2 regions of the Pedobacter sp. GSP4 genome follow, and region 1 is predicted to be linked to the other one. Evidence: riboswitches for the same ligand, from Rfam matches in the RefSeq annotation. Region 1 holds a riboswitch; the other holds the start of a gene.
The links. A riboswitch is a leader RNA that binds a small molecule or an ion and turns the genes downstream of it on or off. The one in region 1 is predicted to bind cobalamin.
Positions count from the first base shown of each region.

Region 1 (11,647 bases):
GAGCATTAACAATAGGTAAGTTTTTTTCATGTATGACTGTTCTTTATTATGATTTGGGTATTTGAAAATGTATACAGAGCTAATATTTGTTTATTCATATTTATAAGTGTAGTTAAATACAGCATGCTGAGGAAGGCCAGCGGTTTCGAAACTGAATTTTATCTTTCCATCTGTTCCAACGCAATAAGCAAAGCCCTTGCTGCTGCTGTAGTTATTGGCATCGGCAACCATAACTTCTTTATTGAATGGGTTGATGGTAAGTCCATAAATGGTATTTATCGTTTGTTTATCGGTAATTAAATTGGCACCAAGTGCTCCACTGGTTGTATTTAGGGCTTTAATTTCAGGGCTTTTGTAAATATCTTTAGCTACATAGGCAGTTGAACCATTTACTGCCAAAGCGCCCAGATCATAATCATAAGAAGCGATTTTGGTATCGCTAACACTACTGATCCGATCAAGCGAAGGATTGTTATTAACGATATAATCATTCCAGGTTACTACAAACAAGTCGCCATTATCGGCTGCCTGGATTCTAACGGGATTATTGTTTACCGCAATATCTTTGGTTTTGGTAAAGGTGGCCAGGTCGATTACCGAAACTTTGTTTTTTGCTCCGTTTTGATAAAAAGGATGTGATGAATTACACACATACAATTTTCCATTTGCTACAGCCAGCTGCTCAAGCCCTTCTGATAGCATAATTTCACCGTCAATGGCCATTGTTGCGGTATCGATACGGCTTACTTTTCCATCATAGCGCGATACATAAGCCTTGTTTTTATAAAAAGCTACAAACCTTGGTATATAACCATCGCTTGCTGAGTTAAATGAAATCCTTTTTAACGATTTGCATGTTTTAATATCGATGATATCCAAAAATGATTGTTTAGTACCCTGAATACCGGCTACAACGCAATACATTTTGCTGCCATACTGCTGCAGGTCGTTTGCTGTTTCTCCAACTGATGCTCCGTTTACCTGTTTGTAGTAATCGGCAACGGTAACTTTGGTAGAAATATCGTAATAGGAAAGAGCACTGTTGTTACTGCCCATTAGCCCTTCGCAAAGCATATAAACGCCTTGTGTACCAGTAATAACCTGTTTCTTCTCTGCTTCTTCTATCTTGTCTTTTTTACAAGATGAAACGGCTACAAGCGCTGTTGCCAGAATAAGTAAGGTGTGTTTTTTGTAGAAATTTATCATGATATATATTTAGTTTGTGAATGCAACATGGGCAGGGATATCGCCAGTGGTAACCGACCATTTTAACCGGCCTTCGGCGCTGTAGCAGTGCAGCTTACCAGGTGTAACGTAATCTTTTGCATCAGTTACGTAAACATCTTTACTGGCTGGATTAATGGCAATGCCATAAGGGATTTTAATGTTCTTTTCGGTGCCATCATTTATAAACTTACGGTCCATCAATGTTTCATCTTTGGTGTTGATCATATGATAGGTAATCTCATTTTTACCTGCGATGTAATTCCATGCTGTAGCATAGATATAAGCGTAATCATCGTCGATAGCGAGGTTACTTGCGGCTATGTTGAATACCTTTTTGATCTGATCAGTTTGTGTATCAATTACGAAAAGCTTTGAGGCAATGGTATAGTAATCGCCACGGGAGGTAACATACAGGTCGCCATAACGGTCGGCTTTGATGCGGTGGAGATTAATGGCCACCTCGATGCGTTTAATTTCTTTAAAACTTCGCAGGTCGATTACAGAAACGGTGTGCTCGTAATCTGGCGGACTATAACCTCCAGAATTGGCTACATAAAGTTTATGGCCAACTACGGCCATTTCTTCTGGCTGCCTGCCAACTTCAATACTGCGGTTTATGGTTAAAGTTGTAGTATCAATTTCGGCAACGGCACCATTTGGTGATTTTGGATCGCCAACTTTGCCTAAATAGGCACTTACGTAAGCTTTTCCATTATTAAATGTAATGTAGCGGCAATTGATAATATTGATTTGCCCTATTTTTTTGCCCGTTTTGATGTTGAGTACCTCAACCTTGTTCGATACGTTTACCACCACATAAAGTTTGCTCCCGTACCGTCCAATATCATTGGCTACATCGCCCAAGCCTTTGGTTACTTCGGGGTTTACCTGGTTATATAAATTGCGGGTATAAATTCCGTTTACCAGGTCCATATAATCCAATGAGGCCTTATTCATATTCATGTTGCCTTCGTTAATCAGATAAAACCCCTTTATGGCTGAGGTAGGCTCTGGCTCAACTTTGGTAATTTCAGAAGGTAAAGGCTGTGGGTCTTTTCTGCAGGCGCTAAAGATTATCACCACTACAGCCAAAATGGATATATACTTTAAAGGCCTCATAGCTTATAATTTAGGGTTAGCCTGTAGTTTCTACCGGGCATTGGGAAATTTGGAATCAGGTCGTAATATTGGTTAAGCAGGTTATTTACTTCCCCGTTTAGGTTTATACTCCCTTTTTTAAGTTTAAATTCATATCCAATGGCAGCATCGTGCGTATACCATGGTTCCATGTAGTTGTAAATGTTGTTTGCCTTTTGGTTATAGCGGAACCCAGTGTAAATGAAACTGTAATTTGCATGCCAGTTGTGATAATCAAGGCGCGTTAGAAAAGAGCCACTGTTTTTAGGAATGTAGGGAATCTGGTCCTTATAGGTTTCGTCCGCTGTCGAGGTAACATCTACAGCTTTTTGAAAGGTATAATTGATGCCGATATTCATTACAAAATCGGTAAGTGGTTCAAATGCTGTTTTTGCGTTAAGCTCTAAGCCCCGTATATCAACCAAACCCACATTGTACATAATCCACCTGAACAAGTTTGCACCAGGCTGGGCCACAATCTTATCTTTAACGCGGTTGTAATACACATCAGATTGGATATCGATAAATTTGAGTTTGCTGTTTTTAAAGTTTTTGAAATAGGTTAGCCCAACATTGTACTGTTTGGTATACTCCGGATTTAACAGCGTATTACCGATAAACGTGTAATACAGATCGTTAAACGTAGGCATCCTGAATATATCCTTATAAAATGCACGCAGCCTTAAATCCTGCGCTTTGAACAGTTTCCACGATAACATTACTGTTGGGCTAAAAACCTGTTTGTTGCCAGAAGAAGTATACAATTTTACCTGATCGACCACCGTAGTGCTCAATAGATTTACCTGTATATTGAACTGTTTAAAGGTTAAAGAAGAGCTTAAAACATTTAATATTGTATTCCTATCGGGGTAAGGGAACATGTAAATATTGGCAGCCAAAGTTTGGTAGCTATAATCGGATGCATAGGCGGCTTCCCAAGCAGTATTGATTTTATATTTTGCAGAGACGGATAGATAGGCTTCCTGCTCTTTAAAACGGTTATCCAAAAGCCCGGTGGTGGTTACGTAATCGGGATCAAGGTAACGCTGATAGGCGTAACCGTATTTTCCGTTGATCAAAACCGTTAATTTATTCGACAATTGCTTTTCTAAACTTCCCTGAACAAAGAAATCACGGTCCCAGATTCTTTGTGTAAAATCAAACCTGTTGGCTACAATGGCACCGGGCAATCCCCTATCTGATAAAAAAGAATAAGCCTGGGCATGCCACTTTCCATTTTTAATTTTCCCAAACAGTGCCGCCTGCAAACGGAAACGCTCCACATCGCCATTATTTCTTACGGCTGTGGTATCAAAAACGCCATTGGTATACCTGAATTTATATTTACCATCGGCACGTATATATTCGGTATTGATACTGGCCTGCAGGTTTTCGTTAATCTTATATTGATAAACCAAAGAAGGATTGATTAAACCGAACGATCCACTCTTTAAGCCCAACGCAAACTGCTGATGCTGATCTTTTTCAAAGTCGGGCGCTTTGGTTTTTAAGTAAATGCTACTGGCAGAGGCAAAAGCCCTTGCCGGAACAAGCAATTCGGGTTTCTGACCGCTGTATAAAGCAATTTCTTCAAGGTTATTTAATGAGAATTTACCTAAATCTACCTGACCGTTCTGCGCATTTCCAACTTGAATGCCATCTAAAAATACTGCGGTATGGTTGGTGCCCAAACTGCGCACATTTACTGTTTTTAATCCACCAATTCCACCATAATCTTTTAACTGCACCCCCGAAAAATAACGGATGGCATCAGCAACAGATAAGCTGTTGATCCTTTTGAGGTCATCAGCAGTCAGGATTTGGAGTGGCGTTGGCGATTTGCTCTGTTCGGTTAATCGGTACTCCCTAATTTGAACCTCTTTAAGCTGCGTACTTTTCTTGGTGCTATCGGTTTGTGCACCTGCATTTAAGGGCAATATAAACCCAGTCCACAAAATGGATAAAAATAGAAAAAACTGCATTGTGCCCGCATAGGCAGAATGTTTTTGAGTCATTTGATTGTGAGTTTAACCCACAGCCAACAGATGGAAAAGAAATGAAATACAAATACGCAATAAATCACCCCTAGCTTCAATCCACGAAAGCTATGAAATATAATGCTGAGGCAGGTCTTCTGACTTACTCCCGGTTTCCGGCCTTCCCATCCCGACTAATCGGAACAGTGGCAGATTGATTGGAAATCCGTTAAGGAGCTTACAGCTGCGGGACAGTTACAGATTTACACTGTATTCCCTTTTAATCCCGATTTTCACCGGGAACCAAAAGCGATGCAAAAGTAGTAAAATTAAGCAATATGTAAAATGGATGATTGAAAAGGCTGCATATACCAGAAAAAGCTAAATTAGGGATCAAATTTCACACATGAGAAGAATTCTATTTTTTGCGTTACCCTTAGTCAGCTTATCCGCTATGGCCCAAAAAACCGATACCGTTTTTCTGAAAAAATTATTGGAAGCTAAACCCGGGCTGTTTTCATCCATATTAAACCATCCCGATAAAAACCAGGTACAGATTCTTTATACCCAAGTTAACCGCGATGCCAAGAACAGGCCTTCTTTTAAAACTTTCAGTTACAACTTAGATCCGCACCACTATTTTTATCCCGCCAGCACGGTTAAACTTGCCGCGGTAATTTTTGCTTTAGAAAAAGTAAACCAGTTAAAAAGTACCGGTTTAACTGTTAACAGTACCATGGTTACGGATAGTGCGTTTAAAGGACAGACTAAAGTTTTAAAAGACCCCACTGCCCAAAACGGGCTACCATCTATAGCGCATTACATTAAAAAGATTTTGCTTACTAGCGATAACGATGCCTTTAACCGCTTGTTCGAATTTATTGGCCGGGCAGAAATAAACGAAAAGCTAAAAGCAAATGGATTAAACGATAGCCGGATTTTAAACCGTTTGGCCATTGGCGATGCAGGAGAATCGGCAAGGTATACCAACCCGGTTAAATTTTATAATGACCAAAGCTTGGTTTACAGTCAGCCAGCCCAATATGATCCAAAAGATTACCCCCTAAGTTTAACCAACCTAAGCATGGGCAGAGGTTATATGGATAGTACCGATAAACTGGTAAACAAACCTTTTAGCCTAGCAGATAAAAATGCATTTGCCATAAATGATCAGCAGAAGCTGATGCAGAAACTCATATTCCCTGAAGCTTTTCCGGCTACAGAAAGGTTTAACCTTAGCGCGGATGATTATAAATTGATTTATACCTACATGAGCAAATACCCTACAGAATGCAGTTTCCCCCATTACGACGCTAAAGAATTTTGGCCAACCTATGCTAAAATGCTGTATTACGGAAGGGAAAATATTACGCCCGAGGCCAATATCAGAATCTTTAATAAATATGGCGACAGCTATGGATACATCATTGATAACAGTTATTTTGTGGATTTTAAGAACGGCATTGAGTATTTCTTAACTGCTGTTGTACAGAGCAATGAAGATGGAATTTTTAACGACAATAAATACGAGTATGATACGGTGTGTTTCCCATTTATGAAAAATTTAGGCAAAACCATTTACGAACTGGAGCTAAACCGCAACAAAAAGCACAAGCCTGATTTGAGTAAGTTTAAACTGGATTATACTTATTAATTAGTTAAAACCTTTATGCTGTTTAATAGTTTATAGGGTATTAATTGTACAAAAAACTATACATTAATTAAAAAATAATATATTCGCATTTCAAATCATAAGAATAAAGCGCTAATGGCTAAACTATTAATAATTGACGATGAACGAGCGATAAGAAGTACTCTACGCGAAATTCTGGAATACGAAAATTACGATGTTGAAGATATCGATAATGGTATTGATGGCCTCGAAATGATTAAAAAAGGCAACTACGATCTAGTGCTGTGCGATATCAAGATGAATAAGATGGATGGTATGGAAGTGCTTGAACAGGCACAGCTCATCAAACCCGACTTACCTTTTATTATGATATCCGGTCATGGTACGGTTGAAACAGCTATCGAAGCCAGCAAAAAAGGCGCATTCGATTTTATTTCTAAACCACCAGATTTAAACCGTTTATTAATTACCGTTAGAAATGGTTTAGACCGAGGCAACCTTGTTACCGAAACCAAAGTTTTAAAACGCAAAGCCAGTAAAACGCGCGAAATTTTAGGCGAATCAGAAAGTATTTCTAAAATTAAAGAAACCATAGAACGTGTAGCCCCTACAGAAGCCCGTGTATTGATTACCGGTGCAAATGGTAGTGGTAAAGAATTGGTAGCCCGCTGGTTACACGAAAAATCGAACCGTGCCGATAGTCCGCTAATTGAAGTAAACTGCGCCGCTATCCCATCCGAACTAATTGAAAGTGAATTGTTTGGCCACGAAAAAGGTTCATTTACTTCAGCCGTTAAACAGCGTATTGGTAAATTTGAATTGGCCAACGGCGGAACTTTATTTTTGGATGAAATTGGCGATATGAGCTTGTCTGCACAGGCAAAAGTGTTGCGTGCATTACAAGAGCATAAAATTTCGCGTGTGGGTGGAGAGAAGGAAATTGAAGTGAACGTGCGGGTTTTGGCAGCAACCAATAAAGATTTGTTAAAGGAAATTGAAGATGGCAACTTCCGTATGGATTTGTACCACCGTTTAAACGTAATCAATATCCATGTGCCCCATTTAACTGAGCGTACTGATGATATTCCTGTAATTGCACAAAACTTTTTAGAAAGTATCTGTAGCGATTACGGCATGCCGGTTAAGAAAATAAACGATGGTGGCATGTCTGCACTGCAGGCTTTACCTTGGACAGGTAATGTACGCGAACTGCACAATATGATTGAACGTTTAATTATTCTGAGCGATAAGATTATTACCGAAAATGATGTGCGCGCCTTTGCAAATCCAGGTGGTGGTACAAACATTGGCGCAGCAACCAGCGCGCAGATTGCCGGTTCGGGCGGTTCAGGCTTAAGCTCTTCATTTGACTCGTTTAATAATTTCCAGGATTACAAAGACCATGCAGAACGCGAGTTTATTAAGTTCAAACTGGAAAAAAACAATTGGAATGTTTCAAAAACAGCTGATGAAATTGATATCCAAAGAAGCCATTTATACAGTAAAATTGAGAAATTTGGCTTAAAGAGAGCCGAATAAAACTACATCTGACAGTTTTAATAACAAATCGTCATCTCGGTCCGATAGCTATCGGATGAAGTGCAGCGAAATGGAGAGATCTATGGACAGATAATTTCATAGATTTCTCCACTACGGTCGAAATGATGAATAGATTATCCCATGTAATCATTTTGCCGCATCAGCAATGCGCGGTATTTATTAAAAATTGCCGTTTTAGAAACAAAGCCTAAATATTGGTTCTGCGCATTTAAAACTGGTAAAACCCAAACATTATCCTGCTCCATTTTGGCTAAAACTGTTTTTAAATCGTCTTTTTCGGTAATGGTATTGGGTGCAGGTTTAACCAAATGTGCAGCCCGCAGGTTTTCTTTATCAGGACTGTTCATCATTTCGCTAAACAGCTCCTCAATATAAATAATCCCCTTAAAATCGCCAGTTTCATCAATTACGGCGCATATATTCTTTTGCGATTTCACAATTTCAGCCATTTTAACTGAAATCAGGTCATCCATATTCAATTGCGGATAGCTTTTTTCGATGAGGTATTTTAGCTTCATCTGGTTCAGCACCGTCGTATCCTTATCCTCATGAGATAGTAACTCCCCTTTATCGGCCAGTGCTTTGGTGTAAATAGAATGTTTTTGAGAGTTTCGGTTAATCGCATAAGAAATTGCAGTGGTAATCATCAGCGGAACCATCAAAATATATCCACCTGTAATTTCAGCAATCAGGAAAATTCCCGTGAGTGGTGCGTGCATAATTGCGCCTAGCGCAGCAGCCATGCCGGCCACAATAAAATTAGATACATTTAATTGTGCAATGCCGGATAGATTGACCACATAGGCAAAAATAAATCCAATTAATCCACCCATAATTAAACTGGGTGCAAAAGTTCCGCCATTTCCGCCCGCCCCCAAGGTAACCAACGTGGCTATTGATTTCATAAAAATGGTAACCACAGTAAATAAAACCACCAACGCGGGGATGCTATTGTAGTCGGCGAAAATACTGTTATTGATTACGGCATTATAATTGCCTTTTAATAAGCCTTTTATGGTTATGTAACCTTCTCCGTACAATGTTGGAAACAGAAAAACCAGTAAACCAAGCATTAAACCACCAATAACAACTTTAGTGTAAGGGTGTTTTATTTTATAAAATAAGCCTTTAATTGCATAATTGGCTTTGGTGAAGTATATGGAGAATAAGCCAATAAAACAGGCTAAAATTACATAGTAAAAAAGCGCATTTACCTTCCATCCTTCTGTAACCAGAAAGAAAAGCTGTTGTGTATAGAACAACCTGGCCACTACAGCTGCGGTTGCTGCTGATAGCAAAAGTGGAATAAATGCCGGTATGGTAAACTCGGGCAACAGGATTTCGATAGCGAAAACAATACCCGCTACCGGGCTATTAAATGCACCGGCAATACCTGCTGCGGCACCACAGGCCACCAGCATGGTAATTTCTCGGTATGATAAACCTAAAATGCGCCCCAGGTTAGAACCGATTGATGAACCGCTGGTTACAATTGGCGCTTCTAATCCCGTAGATCCGCCAAAGCCTACCGTAATGGCTGCGGTAATTATCTGCGAATAAATATTATGTGCTTCTACCTTGCTCGATTTTTTAGAAATGGCATAAAGCAATGGTGTTAGGCCGGTTTCGAACTTAGTTTTTCGGATAAAGTATTTGATGTACAAAACCGTTAAAAAGATCCCGATCATCGGAAAAACAAAATACAGGTAGTATTTATATTTCCAGTGCCAGTCTGATTGAAGAAATTCTTCGATGTGGTGGGTTAAACTTTTTAAAGCTGCTGCAGCCAGCCCGGCCAAAACCCCTACTATAACGGCAAGGATAATTAAGAAATTACGGTTTGATATTTTAGATTTTCGGTATTGGTTAATTTGATCAAGGTAATTTACAAATCTGATGTACATTCTATTGTTTTTTAATAGAGGGCGTTAAGCCAAAAGTAGTAAAAACAACAGTAGCAGCCAACCAAATGACTTAATTAAGCATCAAATTTATCCAATAACTTAATCAGTGTTGCAAAATCTTTCGGATATGGCGCATCAATCACAATGTCTTTATCATCTAAACCCTTAAAAACCAAGTGTCTGGCGTGGAGTGCAAAACGTTTCATAATAGGCTGTTCTTCTTCTCCTTTGGTTAATTTATAACCTCTCTTAATTGAAGAAAGAAAAACGGGTTTTCCTTTGTACATTTCATCGCCAACAATGGCTGCTCTTTGTGTAGCCAGGTGGATACGGATTTGGTGCATGCGCCCCGTTATCGGTTTACACTCTACCAAAGTATAATGTTTGTAGTATTTTAAGGAATCGAAAATCGTTTCAGCTCTTTTGCCCTCGGCCCTATCAATGGTTACATTTTTATTGCCATCGTTCAGGATCGGTAAATCGACCATCAGCTGATCGAAAATAACATGCCCATCCACCACCGCATGGTAAGTTTTATTTACTTTACGCCTCTCAAACTGCATTGAAGCATGACGGTAACCCTCAGGGTTTTTCGCAATAATTAAAGCACCCGAAGTTTCCTTATCTAAACGGTGACAAACCTGCGCATCATCGCTATACTGTTTAGCAAGGCGTAACACATTGGTTTCACCAGATCCGCCACGTTCATCGAGTGAGGCCAGAAATGGTGGTTTGTTGATTACGATAAAATCGTTGTCTTCGAAAAGAATAAGGTCTTTAAAATTTGGAAACTTCAAACTGCGCTGTAATTAATGAAGTGCAAAAATACGATTTTATTTTTTTAAGGCAGTCGTCACCCTAAATTTATTTCAGGGGTCTAATGAACAGTTCGAGTAAGCCTACTTTAAACTAAAGTATTCCACGCATTTTGTCATCATGAGCGGTTATTTATGATATAAAAAATATTATTGACAAAAAGGTTTCCCTCTCAAACTCTCCTAATTTAACGTCATTTCGAGCAGAGCGCAGCGAAGTCGAGAAATCTGTCTCAAGATAGATCTCTCCGCTGCACTACCGATATAAAATCGGTACAAGTTGCGTTTCGCTCGAGATGACGGGTATAAAAAAAGCCGCCCAAATTTACATTTGGACGGCTACTATTTTATTTTAATTAATTTAAGAAAGCTCGAATTTATAGCCCACTCCTTTTACGGTAGAAACATAAGTTTCGCCTAATTTTTCGCGCAGTTTACGGATGTGAACGTCAATAGTTCTATTGGTTACCACTACCGAATCTTCCCAGATATTTTTAAGAATTGATTCGCGGGTATAAACCTTTCCCGGTTTTGAAGCCAATAAATACAACAGCTCGAATTCTTTTTTAGCCAGCACCACTTTGCTACCGGCCTGAAAAACCAGATAAGCTTCGCGGTCTATTACTAAATCTCCAATTTCTAATTTGTTCTCTGATACTTCTTCAGTACCTGCATTTCTTCTTAAAATGGCATTAATACGGCTTACAAGTGCCCTAGGTTTGATCGGTTTGGCGATATAATCATCAGCACCAACATTAAAACCTGCAATTTCTGAATATTCTTCACTTCTAGCGGTTAAGAATACCATAAAAGTATTTTTAAATTCAGGTATGGCACGCATTAAACGGCACGCCTCAATTCCATCCATTTTAGGCATCATAATATCCAGGATAATTAAATCTGGATGAACCTTTTTTGCAACAGTAATTCCTTCCTGGCCATTGTTGGCTGTAAAAACCTGATAGCCTTCTTTTTTTAAGTTATATTCAATCAGTTCCAGAATATCTGGTTCATCATCAACAATTAATATTTTCTGACCTGCGTTGTTCATAGTTAAATATTTGTTACGAAAGTACTGTCTATGATGCAATATTTAGTTAAGCCTAAGTTAAGAAATTGTTAATTACTTAAATTAGTTTAACATGGAATTTGTTTTAACGTAACGTTTTAGCTAAAAAGGCGTCAAGCTCGTCGCCACGCAGGTTTTTAGCTGCAATTTTACCCGTTGGATCGATCAGGTACGATGTTGGAATAGCCTGCACCTGATATTTTCTGACCGTTTCGCCATTAAAATCTTTCAATTCAGAAACATGTGTCCACATTAATCCATCCGCTTTAACTGCGCCCAGCCATGCCGCTTTATCCGTGTCTAAAGAAATGCCGATAATATCAAAG
Region 1 is NZ_JBPZIR010000002.1:441,478-453,124, forward strand. Features, by position in the region: gene ACS5PU_RS05385 (PKD domain-containing protein) at 1-30, opposite strand, end outside; gene ACS5PU_RS05390 (YncE family protein) at 91-1,206, opposite strand; gene ACS5PU_RS05395 (YncE family protein) at 1,216-2,346, opposite strand; gene ACS5PU_RS05400 (TonB-dependent receptor plug domain-containing protein) at 2,343-4,379, opposite strand; cobalamin riboswitch at 4,472-4,664, opposite strand; gene ACS5PU_RS05405 (serine hydrolase) at 4,747-5,994, shown strand; gene ACS5PU_RS05410 (sigma-54-dependent transcriptional regulator) at 6,109-7,512, shown strand; gene ACS5PU_RS05415 (chloride channel protein) at 7,647-9,437, opposite strand; gene ACS5PU_RS05420 (RluA family pseudouridine synthase) at 9,512-10,234, opposite strand; gene ACS5PU_RS05425 (response regulator transcription factor) at 10,614-11,303, opposite strand; gene ACS5PU_RS05430 (redoxin domain-containing protein) at 11,407-11,647, opposite strand, start outside.

Region 2 (11,647 bases), on a different contig from region 1:
AGGCGGCCTATTTTCAATCTGACCTGGAAAGTGTACTGGATAAGCAGGTTTTGCTTTTTCCTTCCTCTTACCGAAAATCTTTTGATTTTACCCAGGTAGATACCGCCAATGTGTTGGCCCGTGCAGAGGTTTTAAACGAGCTGAACCACGATTCTGAATATGGTAAAATTGTAGTTTCGTATCCAGAAGCCATTGCCGAAAAGGTGATAGACCGTTCTGCACTGGAAAAAAATACGCTAGAAATTAGTTTAGGGGCGAAACTGGGAATTGATTTTATTAATGAATTTTTAATCGATTATGATTTCGACAGGCGCGATTTTGTTTACGAGCCCGGCCAGTTTTCTATCCGCGGGGGTATTGTAGATATTTTTTCGTTCTCTTCAGATCTGCCCTACCGTATAGAATTTTTTGGCGATGAGGTAGAGAGTATCAGGAGTTTTGAAATTGAAAGCCAGCTTTCGGTTGCCGATGTTAAATCGTTAACCATTGTGCCTAACGTTCAGGCCAAGTTTTTAACCGAAAGCAATATCAGCATCCTCGATTATATCGATCAGGATACCCAGCTTTGGTTTAAAGATGTAGAATTTACCCTCGATATTGTTAAAGCCGGGTTTAAAAAGGCCGTTGAGCTGTGGAAAGCCCTGCCAGCTGCCGATAAAACACAGAATCCGGAGTGGATCGACCCTAAATTTGCTTTTACCGACGAAAAATTACTGGGCGATCATCTTCACGATTTTCCGCTTGTGGAATTTGGTAAACAGTTCTTTTATAAAACCGACGACCGCTTTGAGTTCGAAACCAAGCCGCAGCCTTCGTTCAATAAGGATTTCAATCTGCTTATCCACAACCTGAAGGAGAATGAAAAGGAAGGCATTATCAACTTTATTTTTACCGATTCGCCAAAACAGATTGAGCGTTTGTACGCCATTTTAGAGGACATTGATAAAACGGCTAAATTTACACCGATCAACAGTATGCTGCGCGAAGGTTTTGTTGATCCGAAAATCCAAACGGCTTTTTACACCGATCATCAGATTTTTGACCGTTACTATAAATACAAGCTTAAAAAAGGTTATCAAAAAAGCCAGGCCATTACCCTGAAAGATCTGCGGGAACTCAAATCTGGCGATTACGTTACACACATCGATCATGGAATTGGCAAATATGCCGGCCTAGAGAAAGTTGAAGTAAATGGCAAAACCCAGGAAATGATCCGTTTGATTTATGCAGACAACGACCTGCTTTATGTAAACATCAACTCACTAAACCGAATTGCCAAATACAGTGGCAAGGAAAGCGGTGTGCCCAAAATGAATAAACTGGGTACAGATGCCTGGGATAAGCTAAAAAAAACTACTAAAAAAAAAGTTAAAGATATTGCCCGCGACCTGATTAAGCTTTATGCTTTGCGTAAAACCCAGGCCGGAACGGCTTTTTCGCCAGATAGCTATCTGCAGACCGAATTGGAGGCATCTTTTATTTACGAAGATACCCCCGATCAGTTAAAGGCCACACAGGATGTAAAAAAAGACATGGAGTCGCCACACCCAATGGACCGTTTGGTTTGCGGTGATGTAGGCTTCGGAAAAACCGAAATTGCCGTGCGTGCTGCATTTAAAGCTGTAGCAGAAGGCAAACAGGCTGCCGTTTTAGTGCCTACCACCATCTTGGCGCTACAACATTTTAAAACCTTCTCTTCGCGCCTAAAAGATTTCCCGGTTACGGTTGATTATATTAACCGTTTTAAAACCAATAAACAGATTAAAGATACCCTGGCCGAAGCTGCAGCAGGTAAAGTTGATATTTTAATCGGTACCCACCGCTTACTGAGCAAGGATGTAAAGTTCAAAGATCTGGGCATCATGATTATTGATGAGGAGCAGAAATTTGGTGTTACCGCAAAAGAAAGGTTAAAAGCGGTACGGGTAAATGTTGATACGTTAACTTTAACCGCAACACCTATCCCTAGGACATTGCATTTTTCGTTAATGGGGGCCCGCGATTTATCCATTATCAGCACACCACCACCCAACCGCCAACCGGTTAGTACAGAGTTACATGTTTTTAATGATAAGCTGATCCAGGAAGCTGTTCAGTTTGAACTGGACCGCGGGGGCCAGGTTTTCTTTATCCATAACCGGGTAAATGACCTGATGCAACTAGGTGGATTGATACAAAAGCTCGTACCTAAAGCCAGGATAGGGATTGCGCACGGCCAGTTAGATGGCGATGCGCTAGAAGATGTAATGCTCGATTTTATTAACGGTGAAAAAGATGTGCTGGTAGCCACCACCATTATCGAAGCTGGTTTGGATATTCCGAATGCCAATACCATTATCATCAACCATGCCCATATGTTTGGCCTGAGCGATCTGCACCAAATGCGGGGCAGGGTAGGCCGGAGTAACAAAAAGGCTTTCTGTTATTTATTATCGCCGCCTTTATCAACCTTAACATCCGAAGCACGTAAGCGCTTAAGCGCCATTGAAGAATTTTCTGACCTCGGCAGTGGTTTTAATGTAGCCATGCGCGATTTGGACATCCGCGGAAGTGGAAACTTATTGGGGGCAGAGCAAAGCGGGTTTATTGCAGAAATCGGGTTCGAAATGTACCACAAAATATTAGATGAAGCCATTCAGGAGTTAAAAGAAGCTGAGTTTAAAGGCCTTTTCGAGAATGAACCTGAACGGCCCTTTGTTGGCTTTACGCAGGTTGATACCGACCTGGAACTCTATATTCCGGATGCCTATATTACCAATATTACAGAACGGTACAACTTATATACCGAACTCTCTAAACTCGATAACGAAGCCGAACTAGCGATTTTTGAAAAACATTTGGCCGATCGTTTCGGACCGGTTCCACCACAGGTAAAAACCATGCTCAGTGTGGTACGTTTGCAGTGGTTGGGCAAAAAACTCGGCTTCGAAAAAATCAGTTTCAAGAAAAACAGCTTGCGTGGCTACTTTTTAAGCGATAAACAATCGAAATATTTCGATTCGAATACCTTTACCAAAATTTTAACTTTTGCACAAAACCACCCGCGCATGTGCAATTTAAAAGAGGTTAAAAATACCTTAAGAATTGCTTTTGATAACATTAATACCGTTGAAGAAGCTATTGAAACTTTAGAGCTGATTGATTAAAAAAACGTTAATTCAGTCAGTCTGTTGACTGAATTAACGTTAATTGAGTCAGTCTATTGACTGAATTAACGTTTTTTACTATATTTGGCTTAAATGGAAAGTCAAATTACCAGATCCTTACAACCTATAATCCTCAATAAAATTGGGAAAAATAAGGTTATCTTAATATTTGGAACCCGAAGAGTAGGAAAAACCTGGTTGGTAGAAAATATCATAAAAGATGCCAACATTAACCATCTTTCTTTAAATGGCGAGGATCAGGATGTACAGGCACTATTATCTACGCGAACTGCGGCTAACTATAAAAGAATTTTGGGAGAAGCTAAGCTGCTTATTATTGATGAGGCACAGGTTATTCCTGAAATAGGAAAGATATTAAAACTGTTGATTGATACTTTCAAAGATTTAACCATAATTGCGAGTGGCTCCTCTACCTTTGATCTTTCAAACCAAACAGGCGAACCATTAACCGGCCGAAGTTTAACCTATTATCTTTACCCAATAGCACAGCTTGAGCTGGATAAAAGGGAAAATGCTTTACAAACAACTCAGAACCTAGAAGAAAGGCTAATCTTTGGTTCATATCCCGAACTATTCCACTTGGATTCATTAGCCGAAAAAGCGCAGTATTTAACAGAGCTTGTTAAATCTTATTTATTAAAAGATATCCTGATGTATGAAAACATACAGAATAGCGCGAAACTTTTGGAACTATTAAAACTTATTGCATACCAAGTAGGCTCAGAGGTTTCAATTGATGAAATTTCCCGCACGCTGGGCCTTAGTAAAAATACAGTAGATCGTTATCTCGATTTGCTTGCCAAAGTTTTTATTATTTACAAAGTCGGCGGATACAGCAATAATCTACGTAAGGAAGTTACAAAATCGTCAAAATGGTATTTTTACGATAACGGTATCAGAAATGCAATTATTAATGATTTCAGACTGTTAGCGCTACGTAATGATCAGGGTATTTTATGGGAAAACTATTGCTTTAGCGAACGTATTAAGAAAGTAGAATACGAACAACAAAATGCTACTCACTATTTTTGGAGAACTTACGATCAACAGGAAATCGACCTTATCGAAGTTAAAAATGGGGAAATTTTAGCGGTCGATTTCAAGTGGGGTGGTCAGAAAAAGAAAATACCTGGTTTTTTCGCTAAAAATTATCCCAAAGCCACTTTTTCAATTATTAACAAAGAGAATTACTTAGATTTTATATTGTAATGTTAGACCCAACCTTGTTGCTCGATTTAGTGAAAATGCAAATGCCTTACGGAAAATATAAAGGTTATCTAATCTGTAATATTCCCGAAAGTTATTTGCTGTGGTATAAAGATAAAGGTTTCCCAAAGGGAAAATTAGGCGATTTAATGGCTACCATGTTCGAAATACGCGTTAATGGACTGGAATACCTCTTAACCCCGTTGAAGAACCAGCGGTAAATCTTTCGAGTACTACCATAAAAAATCGTCATTGCGAGAAGGCTTTTTCAGCCGACGAAGCAATCTTTCTAGAAAGAGTTAATGGCGTAAAAGATTGCCTCGTCGTTCCTCCTCGCAATGACGAAAATTTAATAGGTTTTGTTAATGCTAGCGTAATCTGCGGGAAACAACCCTATATCTCACAGCCATTTTCATCACAAACCGCATCATTATTTTTATTTAATGAGGTCAGTGTAGTTTTTGGCTGAGCTTCTTTCCACTCTGTAAAACTTTGGGTAAGTGCATCGGTAAAAGCCTGAACGGGCTGAGCGCCCGAAACACCATATTTACGGTCCATAACAAAATAAGGTACGCCCCTGATACCCAAATTCTGGCTTTCGTAAATATCGTAACGAACAGCTTCGGCAAATTGATCGCTACTTAAAACCGCTTCTGCTTCTTCTTTATTTAAACCGATTTCTACCGCAAGATCAATCAAAACACTGCTTTCGCCGATATTTTTTGATTTAACAAAATGGGCTTCAAAAAGCTTTTCTTCAGCTAAATCCTGTAGGTTATGTTGTGCTGCCAAATGGATCAGGCGGTGTGCATTAAAGGTATTGGCCGGAATATTAGTATCAAAATCGATCGTTAAGCCCGCATTTGCAGCCATATCAACAACCTGTTTGGTCATCTGTTTAGCCTGTTCAACAGGCATTCCCTTGCTTCTCGAAAGGTAATCGTAAACTGTTTCGTTATTGGTGTTATGGTATTCCGGATTGAGCTGAAAACTCTTCCAATCCACTTCAATTTCATTTTTAAAAGGCAGCTTTTCCATAGCTTGTTCAAAATGCCTTTTTCCGATATAGCAAAACGGACACATTACATCCGACCAGATTTCTACTTTCATGACACAAAAGTAAATTGATTATAAATGGGGAAAGTAAAGCCAAAGTAAAAAGCCACTATCGTTAAGTATAGTGGCTTCTTAAATCACAGCATTTATTTATACAGCTGATTAAATATTAACTTAAAAGTTCCGTGCGTTTGTGCCCTAAAAGCTATTTCAGGTCCGAAAGCCAGCAGTTTTCCCTTGCCAACCTTTGCCTCAAAAGCGGTTACACCATCCTGCAGGTAAGCTTGGCCCCAGGCCCAGCCACTGCGCAACGGCGCAGCTGTTTCAAACCACATTAAAGGCTTAATCTTTCCTGATGCGATGGCATCGCCTGTAAGTTTAAAAACCGGACTGTTATCAAAATACACATCTGCTTCTTTTTCCATACCCCAGTTTGTTGGCAATGAAGTATCAACGCCTACATTTAAAACGCTTCCGGGAACGTAATACTTCTCTGCAGGCAAACGTTTTTCCTCACCGTTTACAATTTCCACCATTGCATTGCGAACAGGTAACTTTAAGTGGAAAGCTAAATTGGTACTGCTGCCTATGGTTACAATGTTTCCACCGGCTTCTAAAAACTTCTTTAATTCAGGGATTGATTTATCAGCGGTAATTCTTCCCAAACGGTTTCTGTAAGCTTCAGGAATTTCTTCTGCCTTCGGACCAAATGATCTGTTTCCAGCACCTCCGCTCTGAACAGATGGAATTGCTCCTCCTACAAAAATAATTACATCATACTTGGATTTTAAATTTCCGGCATCAATATCCTGAGGATAAATTACAGTTGCATTATAGTGATACTGCTCCATTAAAAACCTTACCCATCCCGAGGCCATAGAGCCTCCGTAAGTATCCCATAAAGCAATACGGCCAGCTGAAATTTCAACTTTGTTTTTTGGGGCCGGGGCACTTTTAAGTTTCACATTTGCTTTTTCCAGTATCGATTTCCCTGTGGATGAAACATAAAAATCGCCGTTTTCGGTAGAGCGGTAAACAGCAACTTTATTCTTCAACAGATCATTTACTGCTGTGTAAGAATCGTTTTGTGCCGCACTTAATACATAGCCTGATCCACTTGGCAGTTTATTTTCAGATTTTAATAATGCTCCGTAAGGATTTTTCTCAAAAGGGCCGGTAAAATCATCCAAAATGCGGTCGAACTTTACATCCATTAAATAGGCCAAAGTCCATCCGGCAGCATCGTATGGGGGAATTGGTGCGCCTCCCTCATATTTAAAATCGTTTGGATGGTCTTGTGGTTCGAACATGTCCAAAACATGCGGACGGAAAGCCTGATCGGTTTTTACCACATAACTTCCGGCAGGATAATTTTTGCCCGCTACTGTAAATGCCGAACTTGCCTTTTGAACCACAATACCCGTTCTGATCAAAGCATTTAAAAATTTAATGGCCGAATTAAAATCAGGTTGATCTGCAGATAAAATATAACCTCTTGGATCGCGGTTCGCTGGTGCTTTCATCACGGTATCGAGTGCTTTAATACTCAACTGCCGTCTCGGTCCAAAATCAGCATCTCCACCTGCAACCGCTGCACCTTTGTCGTTTTTCGCGGCATTGTTAATGGCTTCTATTTTTTTCGGGGAAAACGACCAGGTATCTTTTTTACCGCGCTCAATAGAATTTCTGCCCATTTGATAAATGTTGAACAGCAGTTCATCACGGTAGCGCTGGGCATAACTTAAAACAGCATAATTTAGGGATACAGAATAATCAATTGAGTTTTTAAAATACCATTTGCGCGGAGTAATCGGGTTTGGCGAATCGCCGTTTGGCAATAAACGCGATGGAACCAGTGGAATTTCTGATGGGGTGGGGTTACCGATAATCTCGGTTAACAGCCCGATCATGTTATGGAAATAAGTTGTTGTTCTTAACCCGCCATTATACCAGGTAGAATAAACCGAACCGCCCCGCTGGGTGTAGCCAGGCTTATTTTCTACATTCATTCTATTGTGCATGGCCGCACCAACAGCATCCAAACTGGTTAGCACCATGGGGTCGAATACATAATTAAAAGGATCGCGGTAAGGAGGTCCGGCCACTACTGTTCCGGCAGGGCCAGCCTGGTGATGGTTGTACATAATCTGCGGAATCCATTCTACAAAAAGCTGACGCCCTATGTTCTGTGTTTCTTTAAGGTTTAACATAAAGAAATCGCGGTTATTATCGTGTCCAGCATATTTTTCATACAGTACCGGCAGGCCCGAAGTTGTTCTTTTATTCTGGTCTTTTTCCCTCATGTACCAATTGCTTACCAGTTCCTGGCCATCGGGGTTAGCATGTGTAAAAAGAATAATTACATTATCCAAAATGCGCAAGGTTTCCGGATCGCTTTTAGAAGCAAATTCATAGGCCGTCTGTATCAGTTGATGTGCGCCAACCACTTCGTTTGCATGCAGCCCGCCATCAATCCAAACTACCGCTTTTCCTTCCTGTGCCAAGGCCTTAGCCTGTTCGGCATTAATTTCGGCATGTGCAAGCTGCTGCGAAATTTCTTTATACCGATCCAATTTCTTTAAATTTTCTGGCGAAGAAACAATTAACATGTACTGGCTTCTTCCTTCTTCGGTTTTACCTATATCTACGAGCTTGACACGCTTTGATGTTTCGGCCAGTTTTTTAAAATAAGCCTCCGTTTGGGTATAATTGGCTAGCTGGTAGTTATCACCGATATCGAAACCAAAATGCGTTTTTGGCGTGGGCACTTCCTGTGCCTGAACCGCACAGCACGAAATTATCAAAAAAGCAAAACAGGTATTTTTGAAGTAGTTTTTTATCATAATCGGGTTGTTTGTTGGATAATCAAATATAATAGAGAAAATGTAGCGATTTTACATGCGCCAAATTTGTTACAGTGCAGGTTTTGACAGAATTATATAGCTCAAAAAGCCTTTATTTTATCTCATGCGGTGCAAAAAACATTAAAAATTTAAAAAATCCTCCATCTTAATCTCTACATTTGCCTTTGATGTAAGTTCTTAACTTTATTTTTTCATCAACCGATATTGGCTTTACTTAGCTGTAGATTAAAAGGGAATCGTGTGCAAATCACGAGCTGTCGCGCAACTGTAAATTCTGTTTTTAAACGAAACAACGGTTTTATCAATATGCCACTGTGCCGATTTATCGGTATGGGAAGGCGATAAAATCGGGAATAAGTCAGGAGACCTACCGATATCGAATTGACGGTGCTTTCGCGTTATAAAGCAATTGGTCAGGTCTGATAGGTTCATGATAGAATTAACCATTTTATTAAATTTTGCTTTAAGCTTCTGGCTGATAAGTAGGTTTTTTGCGCCCTAACCTTTCCTTTTCATTTTAACCAAAAGCATCATAAAATATTGCTTAAAGGGCTTTTAAACGATTTATTTACTTAATCTTTAAAAGAGATGCTAACGCAAAATCTGGGCTATCCGCGAATAGGTAGCCAAAGGGAATTAAAGAAAATCTGCGAAAATTACTGGGCAGATAAAACTGGGTACAAAAATGTACTTCAGGTGGGGAAAAACATCCGCCACGAAAACTGGAAACTTCAAAAAGAAGCTGGGATAGATATTATTCCATCAAACGATTTTTCTTTTTACGATCATGTATTGGATCATTCCTTAACTTTCGGCGCCATTCCGAAAAGGTACAATGAAGTAATCTTGAAAAAAGGAAACGCCGAACTGGACCTTTATTTTGCCATGGCTAGGGGTTATCAAAAAGATGGATTAGATGTTGTAGCCATGGAAATGACCAAATGGTTCGATACCAACTATCACTACATTGTTCCAGAATTCTATAAAGATCAGCCTTTTAAACTGTTCTCGACTAAAATTATCGACGAGTTTTATGAGGCTAAACAATTTGGGCTAACCACTAAGCCGGTTTTGATCGGTCCTGTTTCCTATCTTTTACTGGGTAAGGAAAAAGAAGCCGGTTTCGAAAAAATAGATCTGATCAAGAACCTTCTTCCGGTTTACATCGATATACTATCCCGATTGGACGCTTTGGGAGCCGAGTATATACAATTCGACGAGCCATTTTTAACTTTAGATTTAACCGAAAAAGATCAAAAAGCCTACCAATATGCCTACAAAGAAATCAGGAAGGCTTTTCCACAATTAAAAATTGTATTGGCTACTTATTTTGAAGGCCTGGGCAATAATCTTGCGCTTGCGGCTGCTTTACCTGTAAATGTACTGCACATCGACCTCGTACGTGCTGAAGATCAGTTAACGGATGTGCTGGCTGCTTTAAAAGAAGAGACCATCCTTTCGCTGGGCTTGGTAGATGGCAGAAATATCTGGAAAAATGATTTTGAAAAATCGGTTTCCATCATTAACCAGGCTATCGAAAAAAGAGGTCGGGATAAAATCTGGATTGCGCCATCCTGCTCTTTAATCCATTCGCCTGTTGATTTAGACAACGAAACCAACGAGCAAAATCTCTCAGCAGAAATTAAACAATGGCTCGCCTATGCAAAGCAAAAAATTGCCGAACTGGCCACCTTAAAAAAACTGATCACAAACGAAAGCCCTGCATCTACCCTGCAAAAACTGGAAGAAAACAAGCTTGCCATCAGCAACCGTAAAGTTTCCAAAATCATTCATAATCCTGAGGTTAAAGCACGTGTTTTGGCACTAAAATCCGACGATGCTGAGCGCTTAAGTGCATTTTCTACCCGAAAAATTAAACAGCAGGAACTCAATCTGCCAAGTTACGCCACAACTACTATCGGTTCGTTTCCGCAAACAGCAGAAGTACGGAGTTGGAGGGCTAAACTCAAGAACGGAACTTTTACCGAAGATGAGTACAACAGCTTAATAGCCGAAGAAACTGCAAAAGCAGTAAAATGGCAGGAAGAAATCGATCTGGATGTACTGGTTCATGGCGAATTTGAACGCAACGATATGGTGGAGTACTTTGGTGAGCAGTTAGCTGGTTTTGCCTTCTCTAAAAATGGGTGGGTACAAAGTTATGGCTCGCGCTGCGTGAAACCGCCTATTATTTTTGGCGATGTTTCCCGTCCAGAGCCTATGACGGTAAAATGGACAGCTTACGCACAATCACTTACCGATAAACACATGAAAGGCATGTTAACGGGCCCTGTAACCATATTACAGTGGTCGTTTGTGCGTAACGATCAGCCCCGGTCAGAAACCTGTACCCAAATTGCATTGGCCATCCGCGATGAAGTTTGCGATCTGGAACAGGCTGAGATAAAAATTATCCAGATAGACGAGCCAGCCATTAGGGAGGGTTTACCGCTGCGCAAGGCAGATTGGCAAAACTATTTAAACTGGGCAGTTAAAGCCTTCAAAATTTCGGCAAGCGGTGTTAAAGATGATACACAGATCCATACACATATGTGCTACTCGGAGTTTAACGATATTATCCAGAATATTGCCGATATGGACGCCGATGTAATTACCATCGAAACCTCGCGTTCGCAAATGGAACTGTTAGATGCTTTTGCCGATTTTAAATATCCGAACGAAATTGGTCCTGGGGTATACGATATCCACTCTCCAAGGGTTCCGAAGCGCGAAGAAATGGTTCAGCTGTTGAAAAAAGCAAAAGCTGTTATTCCTTCCGCGCAGCTTTGGGTTAATCCCGATTGCGGTTTAAAAACCCGTGGCTGGGACGAAACCAAAAAGGCTTTGATAGAAATGGTAGAAGCCGCAAAAGAGATGCGTAAAACAGAAGAAGTGCTGGCTGAAGATCTCCAGGTAAATTAATACTTTTGCCACGGAAGCCCAGAACCACTGAAGAACTAAAATATTCTGTGCGTAGCTGTGTTTCCGTGGCTAATTTTAAACTTTAAGCATGACCTTAGAAGAAAGAATAGAAAACTCTAAAACCAGTATTTTTAAAGCCGTTTTTCCAAACACAACCAACCATTACGATACCCTTTTCGGCGGCACGGCCATGCATTTGATGGATGAAGTTGCCTTTATTACCGCAACCCGTTTTAGCAGGCAGATTATGGTAACCGTAAGCAGCGATAGGATAGATTTTAAAAAGCCAATCCCTGCCGGCACCATTATAGAGCTTATTGGCCAGGTAAGCCATGTGGGCAATACCAGTTTAAAGGTTAATGTAGAAATTTACATCGAACAGATGTATGCCGAAGGACGTGAACTTGCCGTACACGGCGATTTTACTTTTGT
Region 2 is NZ_JBPZIR010000003.1:367,091-378,737, forward strand. Features, by position in the region: gene mfd (transcription-repair coupling factor) at 1-3,146, shown strand, start outside; gene ACS5PU_RS08795 (ATP-binding protein) at 3,240-4,376, shown strand; gene ACS5PU_RS08800 (DUF3820 family protein) at 4,376-4,594, shown strand; gene ACS5PU_RS08805 (DsbA family oxidoreductase) at 4,767-5,483, opposite strand; gene ACS5PU_RS08810 (M14 family metallopeptidase) at 5,576-8,272, opposite strand; cobalamin riboswitch at 8,482-8,682, shown strand; gene metE (5-methyltetrahydropteroyltriglutamate--homocysteine S-methyltransferase) at 8,882-11,215, shown strand; gene ACS5PU_RS08820 (acyl-CoA thioesterase) at 11,304-11,647, shown strand, end outside.
Region 2: another riboswitch for cobalamin. It lies ahead of metE (5-methyltetrahydropteroyltriglutamate--homocysteine S-methyltransferase); the one in region 1 lies ahead of ACS5PU_RS05400 (TonB-dependent receptor plug domain-containing protein).